Regions from separate parts of the Nocardioides sp. REDSEA-S30_B4 genome, predicted to be linked through region 2. Evidence: predicted binding sites of a transcription regulator. Region 2 holds the regulator's gene; the other holds the start of a gene.
The links. The regulator HrcA, encoded in region 2, represses chaperone genes, less so after heat shock. The targets are predictions, from matches to a motif close to TTGGCACTCGNNNNNNNCGAGTGCCAA.
Positions count from the first base shown of each region.

Region 1: groES (co-chaperone GroES) is a predicted target of HrcA. The motif match lies at 6,897-6,923, and genes of this name have one in related genera.

Region 1 covers NZ_LUPI01000030.1:1,063-10,142, forward strand. Annotated here, with positions in the region: gene A6R01_RS07575 (GNAT family N-acetyltransferase) at 1-228, opposite strand, end outside; gene tsaD (tRNA (adenosine(37)-N6)-threonylcarbamoyltransferase complex transferase subunit TsaD) at 261-1,316, shown strand; gene A6R01_RS07585 (hypothetical protein) at 1,321-2,511, opposite strand; gene A6R01_RS07590 (SigE family RNA polymerase sigma factor) at 2,508-3,044, opposite strand; gene A6R01_RS07595 (S-(hydroxymethyl)mycothiol dehydrogenase) at 3,160-4,260, shown strand; gene A6R01_RS07600 (MBL fold metallo-hydrolase) at 4,260-4,883, shown strand; gene A6R01_RS07605 (hypothetical protein) at 5,041-5,637, shown strand; gene A6R01_RS07610 (SAM-dependent methyltransferase) at 5,708-6,868, opposite strand; gene groES (co-chaperone GroES) at 7,053-7,349, shown strand; gene groL (chaperonin GroEL) at 7,440-9,062, shown strand.
Region 2 covers NZ_LUPI01000080.1:28,075-37,154, reverse strand. Annotated here, with positions in the region: gene A6R01_RS14850 (DUF3097 domain-containing protein) at 1-707, opposite strand, end outside; gene A6R01_RS14845 (hypothetical protein) at 793-1,026, opposite strand; gene A6R01_RS14840 (MBL fold metallo-hydrolase) at 1,085-1,942, opposite strand; gene A6R01_RS14835 (hypothetical protein) at 1,989-2,705, opposite strand; gene hrcA (heat-inducible transcriptional repressor HrcA) at 2,856-3,887, shown strand; gene dnaJ (molecular chaperone DnaJ) at 3,973-5,148, shown strand; gene A6R01_RS14820 (16S rRNA (uracil(1498)-N(3))-methyltransferase) at 5,153-5,893, shown strand; gene A6R01_RS14815 (Gmad2 immunoglobulin-like domain-containing protein) at 6,107-7,018, opposite strand; gene A6R01_RS14810 (histidine triad nucleotide-binding protein) at 7,110-7,451, shown strand; gene A6R01_RS14805 (hypothetical protein) at 7,472-8,710, shown strand; gene A6R01_RS14800 (hypothetical protein) at 8,717-8,992, opposite strand.

The DNA.
Region 1 (9,080 bases), on a different contig from region 2:
GTCGACCGCCTGGGCCGCGAGCCGGGCCAGGTCGTCGGTGGGGCCGAGGCACCACAAGGAGGGTGATCCGTCCGAGGGGCCGGTGCGGTTCCGGTTGCCGTCGACGACCAGCGCGTCCCCGAGCGCGAGCACGCGAGGCGTGTCGGTGGGGTCGATCTGGTGCCGCACGAACGGGTGCGCGGACGTCGCGACCAGCCGATGAGGATCGATCTCGCGCAGCCCCTCCACGGGCCCATCCTCACCGGTGGCACGATGAACCCGTGAGTGAGCCCCTCGTCCTCGGCATCGAGACCTCCTGCGACGAGACCGGCGTCGGCATCGTCCGGGGCCACACCCTGCTGGCAGACGCGGTCGCGAGCAGCGTCGACGAGCACGCCCGCTTCGGGGGCGTCGTGCCGGAGGTCGCCAGCCGGGCACACCTCGAGGCGATGGTCCCCACCATCGAGCGTGCCTGCGAGACCGCCGGCATCGCGCTCCACGACGTCGACGCCGTCGCCGTCACCAACGGGCCCGGCCTGGCCGGCGCCCTGCTGGTCGGGGTCGCCGCGGCCAAGGCGCTCGCGCTGGGCCTGGGCAAGCCGATCTACGGCGTCAACCACCTCGCCTCCCACGTGGCCGTCGACCAGCTCGAGCACGGCCCGCTGCCCGAGCCGTGCGTGGCGATGCTCGTCTCCGGCGGCCACTCCAGCCTGCTGCGCGTCTCCGACGTGACCGGCCAGGACGGCGGGGTCGACCCGATGGGCCAGACCATCGACGACGCGGCCGGTGAGGCCTTCGACAAGGTCGCCCGGCTGCTCGGCCTGCCGTTCCCCGGCGGCCCCTACATCGACAAGGCCGCCCGCGAGGGCGACAGCGTCTTCATCGACTTCCCGCGCGGGCTCACCAGCCGCCGTGACCTCGAGCGGCACCGCTTCGACTTCTCCTTCTCCGGCCTCAAGACCGCCGTGGCCCGCTGGGTCGAGGCCAAGGAGCGCGCCGGCGAGCCGGTCCCGGTCAAGGACGTCGCCGCGTCCTTCCAGGAGGCCGTCTGCGACGTGCTGGTGCGCAAGGCCCTCGACGCTGCGTCCAGCGAGGGCATCGAGGACCTCCTCATCGGCGGCGGCGTCGCGGCCAACTCCCGGCTGCGGTTCCTCGCCGAGGAGCGCGCCGAGAAGCTCGGCATCCGCGTCCGCGTCCCGCGCCCCGGCCTGTGCACCGACAACGGCGCGATGGTCGCCGCGCTCGGAGCGGAGATGGTCGCGCGGGGACGTACCCCGTCCTCGCTCGACCTCCCCGCCGACTCCAGCCTCCCGGTCACCGAGGTGCTGGCGGGCTGAGCCGCTAGCCGCCGAGCCGGATGATGCCCTCGGGGTCACCGGGGGTGCCCGGCACGCTCTCGACCACCTCCGGCTCGCCCCCGTCCACCGGGACGCGCAGCAGCAGGTTCTCCCCGGCGTTGGTCTGCATCGAGACCAGGAAGGACTCGTCGTCGTTCCAGCGCTCGTCGAAGACGGTGCCGGCCTCGAACCCGCGCACCACCTCACCGTCCCGGGCGTCACGGACCTCGGCGAACGAGTGGCCGAACCCGTCGAGGTAGGCGTCGGCGCCCAGCACGCTCCGGCTGTCGGGCGAGAAGCGGAAGGAGCCGGCGTCGCAGGTGCTCCACAGCTCGGTCCCGGTGGCCAGCTCCAGCACCGCGCTGCAGTACTCGAACGTCATCTCATCGGCACTCACGAGCCCGGAGACCAGAGCGCCGTCGGGCGACACGTCGGTGATCGAGAGCAGGCCGAGTCGCTCGAGGGGCTCGGTCGTCCCGTCGAGGGAGACCACGAGGTCGCTCGACCCGTCGGGCGAGCCGTCGTAGACCTCGACGAGCATCCGGCAGGACGTCGTCGTGCAGCCCGGAAGGATCTCGCGCGGGCTCGGAGCCGCCCGTCCCTCGAGGACGACGGGCAGGACGAACGGTTCGTCGGACCCCGGCACCAGGATGCGTGGCCGACGGTCCTCATCGATCCACCCCACCGCAGAGCCAGCGTCGTCGCGGACCAGCCCGCCGTCGGTCGCGGGGTGGGTGGACAGCACCGATCCGGACGAGTCGACGACCAGGACCTGGAACTCCCTGCCGGCACCCTCGGGGTAGGCGCCGAGGACCCACTGGTCGCCGGCCATCCGCAGCAGGTACGACACCTCGCCGTCGACGGGCAGCTCGAACGCGGTGCCGTCCGCGGTCCTGACCTCGCCGTCGACGATCCACGCCGCCGACGGGCCGGAGGGCACCGGGTTGGCGGTGTCGCTGACGGTGGGGGCGTCGACCGGGGGCATGGTGTCCTCGGAGGTGCTGCCGCCCACGAGCAGTGCGATCGGCACGACGGCCGCGGCGACCACACCGGCACCGGCCGCGGCGGCGAGGGACGCGCGACGGCGCCGGATGCCGCGGGCGCGACCGCGGACGTCGTCGAGGGTCAGCGTCGGCGTACCCGCTCCGACGGCCTGGATGCGGAGGGCCTCCTCGAAGGCCTGCTGCTCGTTCATCGCTCCTCCTCCCGGGAGCCGGGGGCCAGGTGGCCCGGGGTGCGGTCACGCAGCAGGCCCATCGCCCTGCTGCCCTGGGACTTCACGGTGCCGACGCTCACCCCGAGGACGTCGGCGGTCTCGGACTCGGTGAGCCCCTCGTAGTAGCGCAGGACCACCACGGCCCGCGCCTTCGGCGGCAGTGTGGAGACGACCGTCCAGACGGCCGCGCGCTGCCCCTCGTCGTAGGTCTCCTCGACCGCGGCGGTGTCGGGGATCGTGTCGGTCGCCCGCTCGCGCCGCTTCCACGGCCGCCGCCACAGCGAGGTGGTCTCGTTGACCAGGATCCGGCGGACGTAGCCGTCGAGGGCGCCTCGGTCCTGGACCTTGTCCCACGACAGGTACAGCTTCGCGAGCGCCGTCTGCAGCACGTCCTCGGCCTGGTGCCGGTCGCCGGTGAGGAGGTAGGCGGTGCGCAGCAGCGCGCCCTGCCGGGCCTCGAGGTACGCCGTGAACTCGACGTCGACGCGCTCGCGCCGGGTGCCTGTGCCCACGTCCGTCCTCACCTCCGTCGCCGACCTCATCGTGGTCCCCAAGAATTCATGTCCGTGGGACGCGCGCCCCGGACGGATGGTTGGAACCGTCGGCGGAATCGGCTTGAGTGATCCCATGCAGCAGGTGAAGGCCGTCGTGGCCATGAGCAAGGGCGCCCCCGTCGAGGTCGCCACCATCAACGTCCCCGACCCGGGCCCGGGTGAGGCAGTCGTGCAGGTGCAGTCGTGCGGGGTCTGCCACACCGACCTCCACTACCGCGAGGGCGGCATCAACGACGAGTTCCCCTTCCTCCTCGGCCACGAGGCCGCCGGCGTCGTCGAGGCCGTCGGCGAGGGTGTCACCGACGTCGCGCCGGGTGACTTCGTGATCCTCAACTGGCGTGCTGTCTGCGGCGAGTGCCGCGCCTGCAAGCGCGGGGACCTGCAGTACTGCTTCGCCACCCACAACGCGACCCAGAAGATGACTTTGGAGGACGGCACCGAGCTGTCCCCGGCGTTGGGCATCGGCGCGTTCGCCGAGAAGACCCTCGTCGCCGCCGGCCAGTGCACCAAGGTCGACCCCGAGGCTCGTCCGGCCGCGGTCGGTCTGCTCGGCTGCGGTGTGATGGCCGGCATCGGCGCGGCCATCAACACCGGCGGTGCGACCCGCGGTCGCAGCGTCGCGGTCATCGGGTGCGGTGGTGTCGGCGTGGCCGCGGTCGCCGGCGCCGCGCTGGCCGGGGCCAGCCCGATCATCGCGATCGACATCGATGCCAAGAAGCTGGAGAAGGCCACCGAGCTCGGCGCGACCCACACCATCGACTCCAGCAGCACCGACGTCGTGGAGGCGGTCAAGGAGATCTGCGGCGGCGTCTACGAGGGCGCCGAAGGCGCTGACATCGTCGTCGAGGCGGTCGGTCGCCCCGAGACCTGGAAGCAGGCGTTCTACGCCCGCGATCTCGCCGGCACCGTCGTCCTGGTCGGTGTCCCGACCCCGGACATGAAGGTCCCCGACCTGCCGCTCATCGACGTGTTCGGCCGCGGGGGCTCCCTGAAGTCCAGCTGGTACGGCGACTGCCTGCCCTCGCGCGACTTCCCGATGCTCGTCGACCTCTACCGGCAGGGCCGCCTCGACCTCGACGCCTTCGTCTCCGAGGAGATCGGCATCGACGACGTCGAGGCCGCCTTCGAGAAGATGCACCACGGCGGCGTGCTGCGCTCGGTGGTGGTGCTCTGATGGCGGGCATCGGATCGGGGGCCCGCATCGACCACGCGGTCGTCTCGGGGACCTTCTCCCTCGACGGCGAGACCTTCGACGTCGACAACAACATCTGGGTGGTCGGCGACGACACCGAGTGCGTCGTCATCGACGCCCCCCACGACGTCGACGCGATCATGGAGGTCGTGGGCGACCGGCAGGTGCGCGCGATCCTGCTGACCCACGCGCACGACGACCACTGCCGTGTCGCACCCTCGCTGCGCGAGAGAGTGGTCGCGCCGATCATGCTGCACCCCGACGAGAAGCCCCTGTGGGAGCTCACGCACACCGACCACCTCTGGGACGTCGACCTCGCCGACGGCTTCGAGGTCCAGGTCGCCGGCACCACGCTGCGGGCCCTGCACACGCCCGGGCACGCGCCCGGTGCGGTCTGCTTCCACGCCCCCGCGCTGGGCTGCGTCTTCACCGGGGACACGCTCTTCAACGGCGGCCCCGGCGCCACCGGCCGCTCCTTCAGCGACCGGCCGACCCTCGAGGCCTCGATCCGCGCCAGCCTGTGGGAGCTGCCCGACGACACCGTCGTGCACACCGGGCACGGTGACGACACCACGATCGGGGCGGAGAAGGCAGCCCTCGGCTGACCCGACCGGGTACAAGGTCCCTGGGCCGAGGTCCCACGACCTCGGGACCATGGCCCTCCGGGCGGGTGCCCGCGGACCCTCTCCCCGCCCCGGCGACGGCCCATAGCGTCGTACTCGTCGAGGCGGGGAGGTCCCGCCCGGGGAAAGGAACAAGACGATGCGTGCGATGCTCGACAAGCTGACCTCGTGGGTGGGCCTGGCGCTCGCCGCGGTGCTCCTGGTGGCCGGCGGCCTGCTCACCTGGGCCAACGCCTTCGTGGCCGACCAGGTCGACTACCAGCTGGGGATGCAGGAGATCACGATGCCCGCCGAGGAGGCCATCGCGGAACTGCCCGACGCCGACCGTGAGGCCCTGGAGCCGTTCGTCGGCTCGCCGCTGGACACCGGCGCGGAGGCCAAGGCCTACGCCGACCACTACATCCTCGCCCACATGAACGCCTCCAGCGACGGGCGGACCTACCAGCAGGTGAGTGGTGAGTACCTCGCCCTCTCCGACGCCGACAAGGCCACCGCCGACGGCCAGGCCCTCGCCGGGCTGCGCCAGTCGCTGTTCATGGGCAACACCCTGCGCGGGCTGCTGCTCTACGGGTACGCCTTCGCGACCATCGGCATGATCGCGGGGTACGCCGCGATCGCCGCCTTCGCCGGTGCCGCCGTCCTGCTGGTCCTCGCGCTGCTCGGGCTGCGCCACGGCCACCGCGAGGAGGTCAAGGCCCGCACCGACACCCCGGCCGCGGTGCCCGCCAACGCCTGAGTCCGCATCACGACGTTCTGCAGGCGACACGCCGAGGTCGACCTGCAGAACGTCGTTGTTGCACGCGGCGCTACAGCGGCTGCACCAGCAGCGCGGTGCCGCTCCCGGCGACCCTGGTCATCACCAGGGTCGCCTCGGCGTCCCCGGAGAGCGAGAGCCGCTTGCGCAGCACCTCGGGTACGACGTCGACGCCCCGCTTCTTGATCGTCAGCCGGCCCACGCCGCGCTCGCGCAGCGCGGCCTTCAGCTGCTTCTCGCGGTAGGGCAGCTCCTCGACCACGCGGTAGCCGCGCGCGAAGGGCGAGCGGAAGGCCCGGTCGCTGGTGACGTAGGCGATGTGCGGGTCGACCAGCCCGCCGCCGACGCCGGCGGCGACTGCCGTGACCAGCCCGGCGCGGATGACCGCACCGTCGGGCTCGTAGAGGAAGTCACCGACCGCGCGGACCTCGTCGGCCACCGGGTCCTCGTCGGTGAGCGTGGCGAGCCCGCCGCGGCCGATCACGGTGGCGCGGCGCGCGGTGGTGGCCAGCGAGCCCGACCACAGAGCGGCCTCCTTGACCTCGCCGTGGTCGCTGACCCACTCGGCCTCCACGCCGGCCGGCACCAGGTCGTGCGGGATGCCGGGGGCGACCTTCACGCAGGAGTCGCGGCGCAGCAGCGTTTCGACGAAGGACCAGGGCGGCGCCCAGTCGTCGACGGAGAACGACCGGCCGCGCGCGGAGCGGCGGGCCGGGTCGGCGAAGGCGACCGAGAACGGCGAGGTGTCGACGCCGACGGCGTCGGCGACCATGACCGCGCCGGGCAGGCCGAGCGCGGCCAGGTTGGCCTCGGCGACGGCAACCCGCACCGGGTCGAGGTCGACGCCCGCGCAGATGATCCCCACCTCTGCGGAGGCCATCAGGTCCCCGCCGATGCCGCAGCCGAGGTCGACCAGCGTGCTCGCGGCGAACGCCTGCAGCCGGGCCACCCGGTGTCGGGCGACCGCGGGTCGGGTGGCCTGCTCGAGCCCGTCGGGGGTGAAGTAGAGCCGGGGGGCGAGCTCGCCGAACTTCGGCTCGGCCCGCCGCCGTAGCGTCGCCTGGGTCAGGGCGGCGGCCGCCTGTTCGGGCGTCGCCGCGGCGCGCAGGCGGGTCTGGGCGGCGAGCGGGTCGTCACCGGCGTACTCCTCGGCGCGCGCGAGCAGGGCCTGCCCGTCGTCGGTGAGCAGCCACCGGAAGGCGTCGAGATCCACCCCGCGATCCTGCCAGTGGCGACCGGCTCTGGCACTCACTAGGGGTGAGTGCTAGTTTCTGTGCTGGCACTCTCACCCTGAGTGTGCCAGCGCTTGCCACCGGTGCGGCCCCCGCGACGGCGTACCTGGGAAGCAGGCACCACGTTCCTGAACCCATCCGTGCAGAAAGTGGAGGTCGACAACAGTGTCGGTCAACATCAAGCCCCTCGAGGACCGGATCGTCGTCAAGCCGCTCGACGCCGAGCAGACCACCGCCTCCGGCCTGGTCATCCCGGACACCGCCAAGGAGAAGCCCCAGGAGGGCGAGGTCGTGGCCGTGGGCCCGGGCCGCTTCAACGAGGACGGCGACGAGCGCATCCCCATGGACGTCTCCGTGGGCGACAAGGTCATCTACAGCAAGTACGGCGGCACCGAGGTCAAGTACGGCGGGGACGAGTTCCTCATCCTCTCCGCGCGCGACGTCCTCGCGATCGTCGGCTGACGCATCCTCAGCTCCGGGTCGTGCGCCTGTGTCCTCGCGGGCGCCGGCGCACGACCCGCACTGTTTCCTGACTCTCTGTAAGGAGTAGTAGTGCCCAAGATCCTGGAGTTCGACGAGAACGCCCGGCGCGCTCTCGAGCGCGGCGTGGACGCGCTCGCCAACACCGTGAAGGTGACCCTCGGCCCCAAGGGCCGCTACGTCGTGCTCGACAAGAAGTGGGGCGCCCCGACCATCACCAACGACGGCGTGACCGTCGCCCGTGAGGTCGAGCTGGACGACCCGTTCGAGAACCTCGGTGCCCAGCTGACGAAGGAGGTCGCCACCAAGACCAACGACGTCGCCGGTGACGGCACCACCACCGCCACCGTGCTGGCCCAGGCGATGGTCCACGAGGGCCTGCGCGCCGTGGCCGCCGGCGCGAACCCGATGGGTCTCAAGCGCGGCATGGACAAGGCCGCCGAGGCCGTCGGCGAGGCGCTGCGCTCGGCCGCCCGCGAGGTCGAGTCGGTCGAGGACATGGCGTCCGTGGCGACCATCTCCAGCCGCGACAAGCACATCGGCGACCTGCTCAGCCAGGCCTTCGACAAGGTCGGCAAGGACGGTGTCATCACCGTGGAGGAGTCCTCCACGATGGGCACCGAGCTCGACTTCACCGAGGGCATGCAGTTCGACAAGGGCTACCTGTCGCAGTACTTCGTCACCGACCCCGAGCGCATGGAGGCCGTCCTCGAGGACGCCTACATCCTCCTGCACCAGGGCAAGATCTCGGCCGTCGCCGAGATGCTGCCGCTGCTGGAGAAGGTCATGCAGACCGGCAAGCCGCTCTTCATCCTCGCCGAGGACGTCGAGGGCGAGGCGCTCTCCACCCTGGTCGTCAACAAGATCCGCGGCACGTTCAACGCCGTCGCGGTCAAGAGCCCGGCCTTCGGTGATCGCCGCAAGGCGATGATGCAGGACATCGCGATCCTGACCGGCGGTCAGGTCATCGCCCCCGAGGTCGGCCTCAAGCTCGACCAGGTGGGCCTCGAGGTCCTCGGCCAGGCCCGCCGCGTCGTGGTCACCAAGGACCACACCACCATCGTCGAGGGTGCCGGCGACGCCGCCGCCGTCGACGGTCGCGTGGCGCAGATCAAGGCCGAGATCGAGAACACCGACTCCGACTGGGACCGCGAGAAGCTCCAGGAGCGCCTCGCGAAGCTGGCCGGCGGCGTGTGCGTGATCAAGGTCGGCGCCGCCACCGAGGTGGAGCTGAAGGAGAAGAAGCACCGCATCGAGGACGCCGTCTCCGCGACCCGTGCGGCCATCGAGGAGGGCATCGTCCCCGGCGGTGGCTCCGCGCTGGTCCACGCCGTCTCCGTGCTCGAGGACAACCTCGGGCTCGAGGGCGACGAGGCGCTCGGTGTGCGCATCGTGCGCAAGTCGGCCGACGAGCCGCTGCGCTGGATCGCCGAGAACGGTGGCGAGAACGGCTACGTCATCACCACCAAGGTCCGCGAGCTCGGCGTCGGCAACGGCTACAACGCCGCCACCGGCGAGTACGGCGACCTGGTCGCCCAGGGCGTCCTGGACCCGGTCAAGGTCACCCGCTCCGCGCTGGTCAACGCCACCTCGATCGCCGGCATGCTGCTGACGACCGAGACGCTGGTCGTCGACAAGCCCGAGGAGGAGGACGAGTCCGCGGCCGCCGGCCACGGGCACGGCCACGGACACTGAGGCCTCGGCTCACTCGCA
Region 2 (9,080 bases):
CCGAGGTGCTGGCACACGCCCTTCTTCCACTCGATGCTGCGCGGGATCGACGGCCAGGCCTCCAGGCCCAGCCGGTCGGGCTTGACCGCCTGCCAGACGTCCACGAAGGGGTGTCCCACGATCAGGACGTGCTTCCCGACGGGGGAGCGGGCGATGCCTTGGGCGATCCGGCTCTCCTTCGACCCCGCGACCAGGTGGTCGACGAGGACGCCGACGCGCCGGCCCGGTCCGGGGCGGAAGTCGCGCAGGTGGTCGGCCAGGTCGTCGACTCCGCCGAGGTACTCCACGGCCACGCCCTCCACCCGGAGGTCGTCCCCCCAGACCTTCTCCACCAGCTCGGCGTCGTGGCGACCCTCGACGAAGATCCGGCTGGCCCGCGCCACGCGGGCCCTCGTCTCCACCGCCACGGACCCCGAGGCCGTCCGTGTCGGCTTCGCGGGGCCCTTCTGCGTGACGGGGGCGGTGAGGATCACCGGCTTGCCGTCGAGCAGGAAGCCCGGGCCGAGGGGGAACGTCCGGCGACGGCCGCGCCGGTCCTCGAGGGTGAGGACGTCCAGGTCCCGGTCGACGGCGACGATCTCGCCGCAGAAGTCAGCGGTGACCTCCTCGACGACCTCGCCGAGGGTGGCCGGGGCCTCCGTGGCCCGCCCGCGCCTGGGGGCGCGCCAGTCGGTCGAGAGGACGTCGGTTCCGTAGCGGTCGTTCACCGGTCCAGGCTAGGAACGCGGTCCCGCCGCCCGTGGCAGGCGCGCCGCCGGGCGGACCGACCTGGACCCGATCAGCTGGACCCGCTCAGTCCGTCTCCTCCGCGGGACCGCTCCGCTTCTCGCGGTCGTCCCCTGCGTGTGCGGGGGCCTCCGGGTCCAAGGGCTCCTCGGCCGGCTTGCCTGCCTCGAGCAACCCCTCGCCCTCGCCGTCCGGGAGGCCCTCGGCCAGCGGGTTGTCCTCGCCGGCCACCAGGTCCGGCGGCAGCTGCTCGTCGGGGATGCCGGCGGTGTTCTCGTTCTCGTGCTCGTGCGCGGACATGTCCCGACGCTAGGTCGGCGCCCGGTGCCCGGCCTCACCCCCGCGAGGGGGTGTGGGGCTACAGCAGGGGCAGCCGCTTCTGGCTGGCCGGGAGGTGCTCGTAGCCGCGCGCGACCGCGTGCACCAGGGCGCCGCGATCGAGCGGCCAGTCGCCGACCTCCAGCGCCTGCTCGACCCGGACGCCACGACCGGCGAGGTCGCGGATGGTCTCCGCGACCACGCCGATGTCGGCCCGCTGGTCCATGACGAAGGCCCGGTCGACGGGCGCGCCGTGCCCGGGCACCACGACGGTGCGGTCGGTGCACAGCTGCAGGCACACGTCGAGCGCCAGCGGCCACTCCATCGGGAAGGAGTCGGGCCCGTACGCCGGCGGCCCGGACTCCTCGACCAGGTCCCCGGCCACGAGCACGTCGGCGTCGGCCACGCGGACCACGAGGTCGCCGGAGGTGTGCGCCCGGCCGGGGTGCACCAGCTCCAGGACCCGGTCGCCGAGGTCGACCACGGCGGCGGAGGAGAAGGTCCGGTCCGGCAGGACCACCGGGCTGGCGTCGACCTCGCCGGGCACCGGCTCCTCGCCATCGTACGCCGGGCGGTCGGCGGCCCACCGTCGCAGCTCGTCCACGCAGGACTCGTGGGCGTGGACGGGCAGCGCCTCCCCGAAGGCCTCGCGGAACGCCGCGGTGCCGAGCACGTGGTCGTGGTGGGCGTGCGTCGCGACGACGCCGATCACGTCCCCGGCGCCGAGCGACCGCGCGGACTCGACGAGCTCACGGCCGACGCGGGTGGAGACGTGCGTGTCGACGACGACCAGCCCCCGCTCCCCGCCGACGACGGTCGTGCTGACGTCGAACCAGGGGTGCCGGGCCACCCAGACGCGGTCGGCGACCTCGGTGAGGGTGGCGGGGGAGGTGCTCATGGGTGCCCAGCCTAGGAACACCCCGCCAGGAGCGTCCCGGGCGCCCTCAGCAGATGCCCGGGTCCAGGTGCTCGCGCAGCAGCCGTCCCAGGGAGGCGGCGTCGGTGGCCGGCGGGTCGAAGACGAGCCGCTGCGCGTGCGCGCCGTCGGTGTCGACCCACCGCAGCTCCACCCCGTCCACGCCCAGGCCCGCGAGCGACGCGGCCGCCAGGCGACCCGGAGGGCAGCCCGTGAGCCGGGCGACGACGCGGCGCAGCTCCTCGCCGTGGCACGCGGTGGCGTGCTCGGCGGCCCGCTGGAGGTAGCCCCGGTTGAGTGCGTGCTCGGTGCCCAGGAAGTCCTCCACCGGCACGGGCACGGTGCGGCCCTGGACCCGCAGCGTGACCGCGGCCGGCTCGAGCACCACCAGGCGATGCTCCTCGGGACAGCGGCCACAGCCCTCGGAGCCGCCGAGCACCAGTCGCCCGGAGACCTCGAGCACGTCCAGGGCGCCGTCCTCGTCGCTCGTCGACCCGCGCACGCCGCTGGTGACGCGCAGCCGGACCACGTCGCGCCGCGCCGCGTGCGTGAGCAGCGGCGAGGTCGGGGTGCACAGCAGGGTGGGCCGGCCCCCGTCGTCGGTCAGTGACACGACCTCCGCGTCGAGCAGCGGGGCGTCGTCGTGGCCGCGCAGGTCGGCACCGGACGGGCAGGCCAGCGCCGAGCGCGCCCGGGCGGCCATGGGCGAGGGGTCGCGCTGGGCGCGGGGGCGGAGCAGGGGCATGAGGACCTCCGGTCGAAGTGAGGCAAGCCTAACCTCACTCACGACGGGTGCCAAGGGTCGGCTCGCGGGGCTTGTAGAGTTGGCACTCACTGAGATCGAGTGCCAGGTTCGAGCCCGAGCTCGAACGACCAGGGGATCCGGAGGTGGGGCGTGCAGGAGGACCGTCGACTCGCCGTGCTCCGCGCGATCGTGGAGGACTACGTCTCGACCGAGGAGCCGGTCGGCTCCAAGGCGCTCGTGGAGCGGCACGGGCTGGGCGTGTCCCCGGCCACCGTGCGCAACGACATGGCGGTGCTGGAGGAGGAGGGCTACATCACCCAGCCCCACACCAGCGCCGGGCGGGTGCCCACCGACAAGGGCTACCGGATGTTCGTCGACCGCCTCACCACGGTCAAGCCGCTCTCCTCGGCCGAGAAGCGCGCCATCTCCAGCTTCCTCGACGGCGCGGTCGACCTCGACGACGTGGTCCAGCGCTCGGTGCGGCTGCTCTCGCAGCTGACCCGCCAGGTCGCCGTCGTGCAGTACCCCACGCTCTCCTCCTCGACCGTCCGGCACGTCGAGCTCGTGGCGCTCACCCCCGAGCGGCTGCTCGTGGTGCTGATCCTCAGCACCGGGCGCGTCGAGCAGCGCCTCGTGGAGCTCTCCTCCCCGCTGGCCGACGACGACCTCGCCACGTTGCGCAGCCGGCTGCTGCTGGTCGCCACCGGCCAGCGGATCGCCGACGCCGTGGCGGGGCTGCGCGCCCTGGTGCCCGCCGACGACGCCGCGGCCCAGCCCGGCGCGGAGGCCACCGGGGCCGTGGTCGAGGCGCTCTGCGAGGCGATGAGCGACCACCGCTCCGACCACCGGGTGGCGGTCGGGGGCGCGGCGAACCTCGCCCGCTACGGCGACAGCTTCGACTCCGCCGTACGCCCCCTGCTCGAGGCGCTGGAGGAGCACGTCGTGCTGCTCAAGCTCCTCGGGGAGGCCGGGTCCAGCGGCATGGTGACCGTCCGGATCGGCGCCGAGGGCCCCTACGAGGAGCTCGCCTCGACCAGCGTGGTGTCGACGGGCTACGGCCCCGAGGACCAGTCGCTGGCCACCCTGGGCATCGTGGGCCCGACCCGCATGGACTACCCCGGGACGATGGCTGCGGTACGCGCCGTCGCCCGCTACGTGACCCGGATCCTCGACGAGGCCTGAGCCGCCCGTCCCGCACCCGCAGACCAGCCGACGACCAGCCGCAGACCAGCTGACGACCAGCACAGAAGACGAGGAAGCGACCGCAGTGAGCCAGGACCTCTACGACATCCTCGGGGTCTCCCGTGACGCCGACGACGCCGAGCTGAAGAAGGCCTACCGGCGACTCGCGCGGCAGTACCACCCCGACGTCAACCCCGACCCCGCCGCGCAGGAGAAGTTCGGCGAGGTCTCCCGCGCCTACGAGGTGCTCAGCGACCCGCAGAAGCGCGCGGCCTACGACCGCGGCGGCGACCCGTTCGGGGGCGGGGCGGGTGGTTTCGGCCAGGGTGCCGGGTTTTCCTTCACCGACATCATGGACGCCTTCTTCGGAGGCGGTGGTCAGGGCACTGGCACGGGCCGTGGTCCGCGTCCGCGCGTACGCCGCGGGCAGGACGCGCTGATCCGGCTGGAGATCGACCTGGCCGAGGCCGCCTTCGGCGTCTCGCGCGAGATCAAGGTCGACACCGCGGTCACCTGCTCGGCGTGCGCCGGCGAGGGTGCTGCTCCCGGCTCGCACGCGGTGCCCTGCGAGACCTGTCGCGGCCAGGGTGAGGTCGCCCACGTGCAGCGCTCGTTCCTCGGCGAGATCCGCACGCTGCGTCCGTGCGCCGCGTGCCGCGGCTTCGGCAGCGTGATCCCCGACCCGTGCCGCGAGTGCTCCGGCGACGGCCGGGTCCGGTCACGCCGCAGCCTGACCGTGAAGATCCCCGCGGGCGTCGACACCGGCACCCGCGTCCAGCTCGCCGAGCAGGGCGAGGTCGGCCCCGGCGGCGGTCCGGCCGGCGACCTCTACGTCGAGATCCACGTGGCGGCGCACCCGGTCTTCAAGCGCCAGGGCGACGACCTGCACTGCACCGTGACGGTCCCGATGACGGCCGCGGCGCTCGGCACCACGATCGAGATGCCCACGCTGGAGGCCGACGTCGTCGAGGGGTCCGAGCAGGTCACCGACCTCGAGACCTCCTTCGAGCTCGACATCCGGCCCGGCACCCAGTCCGGCACCGAGCAGGTGCTGCGCGGACGCGGCGTGCCCGGTCTGCGCGGCGGTCGCGGCGACCTGGTCGTCACGATCGCGGTCGAGACCCCGACGCGCCTCGACGCCCGGCAGGAGGAGCTGCTGCACGAGCTGGCGGCGATCCGCGGCGAGGAGTCTCCGGAGGGCTCGGTCAAGCCGGGCGCCAAGTCGGTCTTCGGTCGCCTCCGCGACGCGTTCAACCACTGAGCCGATGTCGCTCCCGGTCCACCTCGTGCCCTCGCTGGAGGGCGTGACCGCGGGTGCCACGGTGGTCGTCGAGGGCGACGAGGCGCACCACGCCGTCGCCGTACGACGCCTGCGGGTGGGGGAGCGGCTCGTGCTGACCGACGGGCTGGGCCGGTCGGTGCTCGGCGAGGTCGCCGCCACCGGCAAGCGCACCCTCGACGTCAGCGTGCACGAGGCCACGCGCGACCCCGAGCCCGCACCGTCGGTCACGGTCGTGCAGGCGCTTCCCAAGGGTGACCGGGGCGAGCTCGCGGTCGAGGTGCTGACCGAGGTCGGCGTCGGCCGGGTCGTGCCGTGGGCCGCGTCCCGCTCCGTGGCGGTCTGGAAGGGGGAGCGGGCCGAGAAGGGCCTGGCCAAGTGGCGTTCCACCGCCCGCGAGGCCGCCAAGCAGGCCCGGCGCACCTGGCACCCGGTGGTCGACCCGATGGCCGGCACCCCCCGGGTGGCCGAGCTCGTCGCCGCCGCCGACCTCGCCGTCGTACTGCACGAGGACGCCACCACGACGCTGGCCGGGCTCGAGGTGCCGGCCACGGGGTCGCTGCTGCTCGTGGTCGGGCCCGAGGGTGGCATCGCTCCCGAGGAGCTCGACGCGTTCACGGCCGCCGGCGCCACCTCGGTCCGGCTGGGCTCCGAGGTGCTGCGCACCTCCACCGCGGGCGTGGCTGCCGTGGCGGCCCTGCTCTCGCGGACCTCCCGCTGGGGCTGATCTCGCGGGAGCGGTGAGTGCGCAACCGAATCCGGCTGTCGATCGGTTGCCTGCTCACCGCCTACGGCGGTCGGTCAGGGGAGCGGTGAGCCTTCAACCGAATCGGATCCCCGTTCGGTTCAACACTCACCGCCCGCGCCGGACGTGCCGGGGCGGTGGCTCAGGAACCGAACGGACTGCCCGGACGGTTGACTGCCCACCGCCCTCGAGGGCTCAGCCGACGGTGATCTCCTTGGTGTCGAACATCGGCGGGTTGCCCTCGCCACCCGAGGGGTCGTCGGTCATGGCGATGAAGGTGTAGGTGCCCGGGGCCAGGTCGGAGACGTCCACCTCGGTCTCCCACGGGTAGAGCGCGTCCATCCACCCCTCGGCGGTCGCGAAGCCGCGGGCGACGACGGCGTCGGAGCCGTCGCGCACCTCCCAGGGGACGGTGGCCTCGAAGGAGGACGCGACCCCGCTGGCGGTGAAGGTGCCGGAGACCGACGCGCCCTGCTCGGGGGCGGTGATGCTCACCAGGTTGAGCACGTCGAAGGGGTCGGCGTTGTCGACGCCGTCGGAGGTCTCGACGCCGAACAGCGTCGTGGCGCCGGACGGTGAGGTCACGCTGACGGGGTCGCGCGACTGCAGCGCGCCCTGGACGGTGTGCACCAGGGCCTGCAGGGCCAGCTCGGCCTCGGCGCCGGCCATGCCCGAGGGGCGGTCGACCCAGGTCTCGTCGGACAGGCTCACCGCGATCGTGCCGCCGGAGTGGTCGACGGCGTCGAAGCCGCCGCCGCCGGGGAAGAGCGAGCGGTAGTCCGGGTCCGCGGGCTCACCGGAGGCGGCCATCTCGGCCGCGCCGAGCGCCGGCTCGCCGCTGACCCGGCGGAACTCGCGGAACAACCGCGGTCCGACGCCGGTGTCGCCGACGTAGTAGACCGGCACCGCCCCTGCGGGCGCCGGCTCCTCGGACGGTACGTCGCTGGGCGCGGGCTCCGAGGGCGACGCCGCGGCCGTGGGCGACTCCGAGCGGTCCGCGGCGACCGGGTCGGTCGCGCTGTCGTCACCACCGCACGCGGAGGTGGTCAGCAGGACCCCGACCGCCAGGGCGGCCAAGGTGCGGACGGGTCGTGGAGTGGTGCGCATGGTGTCCATGATGCCCTTGGGACGTCCGATCCGCGTTCCAGGTTCCGTCGTGTGTCGCGCGTGCGATGATCGGCGGGGGGAAGGGAGACCCATGTCCGACTGCTTGTTCTGCAAGATCGTGGCCGACGAGGTGCCGGCCGAGGTCGTGCACGTCACCGAGCGCACTGTCGCGTTCCGTGACATCAACCCGCAGGCGCCGACCCACGTGCTGGTCGTGCCCAAGGCGCACTTCGCCAACGCCGGCGAGCTCGCGGTGGGTGACCCGGTGGCGATGGCCGAGCTCATCGATGCCGGTCACGCGGTCGCGACCGCCGAGGGCCACGAGGACGGCTACCGGCTGGTGTTCAACACCGGCGCGAAGGCCGGCCAGACCGTCTTCCACACCCACCTGCACGTGCTCGCCGGTCGCGACCTGACCTGGCCCCCCGGATAGGCGGCCGGATGAGCGGCTGGATGAGTGGTCGGACGACCCGGCGGCTCCTGGCGGTCCTGGTCGCCGCGGTGCTGGCCGTGGTCGGCACGGTGGCGGTCGCGCTGCTGCAGACGGGGGAGGACAGGCGTACCGGTGACGCCGCCGACGTCCTCGAGCCACCGGCCCCGCCCGAGGTGGCCGCCCAGCAGCTCTCGTCGGTCGAGCCCGGCAAGCAGGTCGCCCTGCGCCGCGGCGAGCAGCGGATGACGCTGGAGATGGACACCGACTACACCCCCAGTGCTCCCAGCGGGGCCGGCACCGACGACTACCGCTGCTTCCTCCTGGACCCCGGGCTCGAGGAGGACGTCTGGCTCACCGGCAGCCAGGTGCTGCCGGGCAACCCCGACGTCGTGCACCACGTCATCTTGTTCAAGGTCGACGCCGACCAGGTCGCGGCGGCCGAGGAGCTCGACGCCAAGACGGTCGACCCCGGGTGGACCTGCTTCGGCGGGAGCGGCCTGGAGGGCGACTTCTCCCGGCTCACCGACGCCAACTGGCTGGCCGCGTGGGCGCCGGGCGGCGACGAGCGGGCGACCCGCGACGGCTACGGCACCCGCCTGGAGGCCGGCAGCCGGGTCGTCATGCAGGTGCACTACAACCTGCTCAAGGGCGCGACCCCCGACCGGTCGGCCACCCAGCTGCGGTGGATGCCGGGCGACACCGACCTGCAGTCGCTGCACACCTACCTCATGCCGGCGCCGGTGGAGCTGCCCTGCCGCGAGGCCCGTTCGGAGGGCCCGCTCTGCGACCGCGAGGCCGCGATGGTCGACCTGCGCCAGCGCTTCGGCGGCGCCGCGCTCACCGCCGATGCCCTGCACCTGCTCTGCGGGGAGCTCGAGGAGCCCTCCGAGACCACCACGTGCACCCGGCGGGTGGGCCAGGAGATGACCGTCCTCGGGGTCGCCGGGCACATGCACCTGCTGGGTCGCGAGATCTCCGTCGTCGCCAACCAGGGCACGCCGCGCGAGCGGACCCTGCTCGACGTGGACCTGTGGGACTTCGACGACCAGGGCAGCCAGCCCGTGGAGCCGCTGACCCTCGAGCCCGGAGACACGCTGACCGTCACCTGCCGCCACGAGCAGTGGCTGCGCGACAAGCTCCCGGCCTTCGAGGGCCAGCAGGAGAAGTACGTCCTGTGGGGCGAGGGCTCCACCGACGAGATGTGCCTGGGCACGCTCTCGGTGGCCTACGCCGCGGGCGCGCCGACCAGCAGGTTCTGATCGGGCCTACAGGTAGAGCACCACCCGCACCACGGCGAAGACGACCGGCAGCCCGAAGACCACCAGCAGGAACCACGCCGTCCACCGGTGCAGCGGCTTGGCAGGGTCCAACCGTCCGCCGAAGTCGAGCAGGGCCCCTTCGGCCGTGTGGTGGGTCAGCCCCATCCGCCGAGCGTCCTGGGGGAGCGCCTGCCCGGCGAACCAGTACGGCGGCAGCGACTCGTCGTCGGGGTCGGGGTCCTCGTCGTCCCAGTCGAGGGGCGGGGAGTCGGGACCGGGCACGCTGCCACGGTACGCGGCGGCTGTGCGTCCACCCCGGGCCCGAGGAGCGAGCCCCGACGCGTTACCCGCTGGGAGCGCAGCGCCCCAC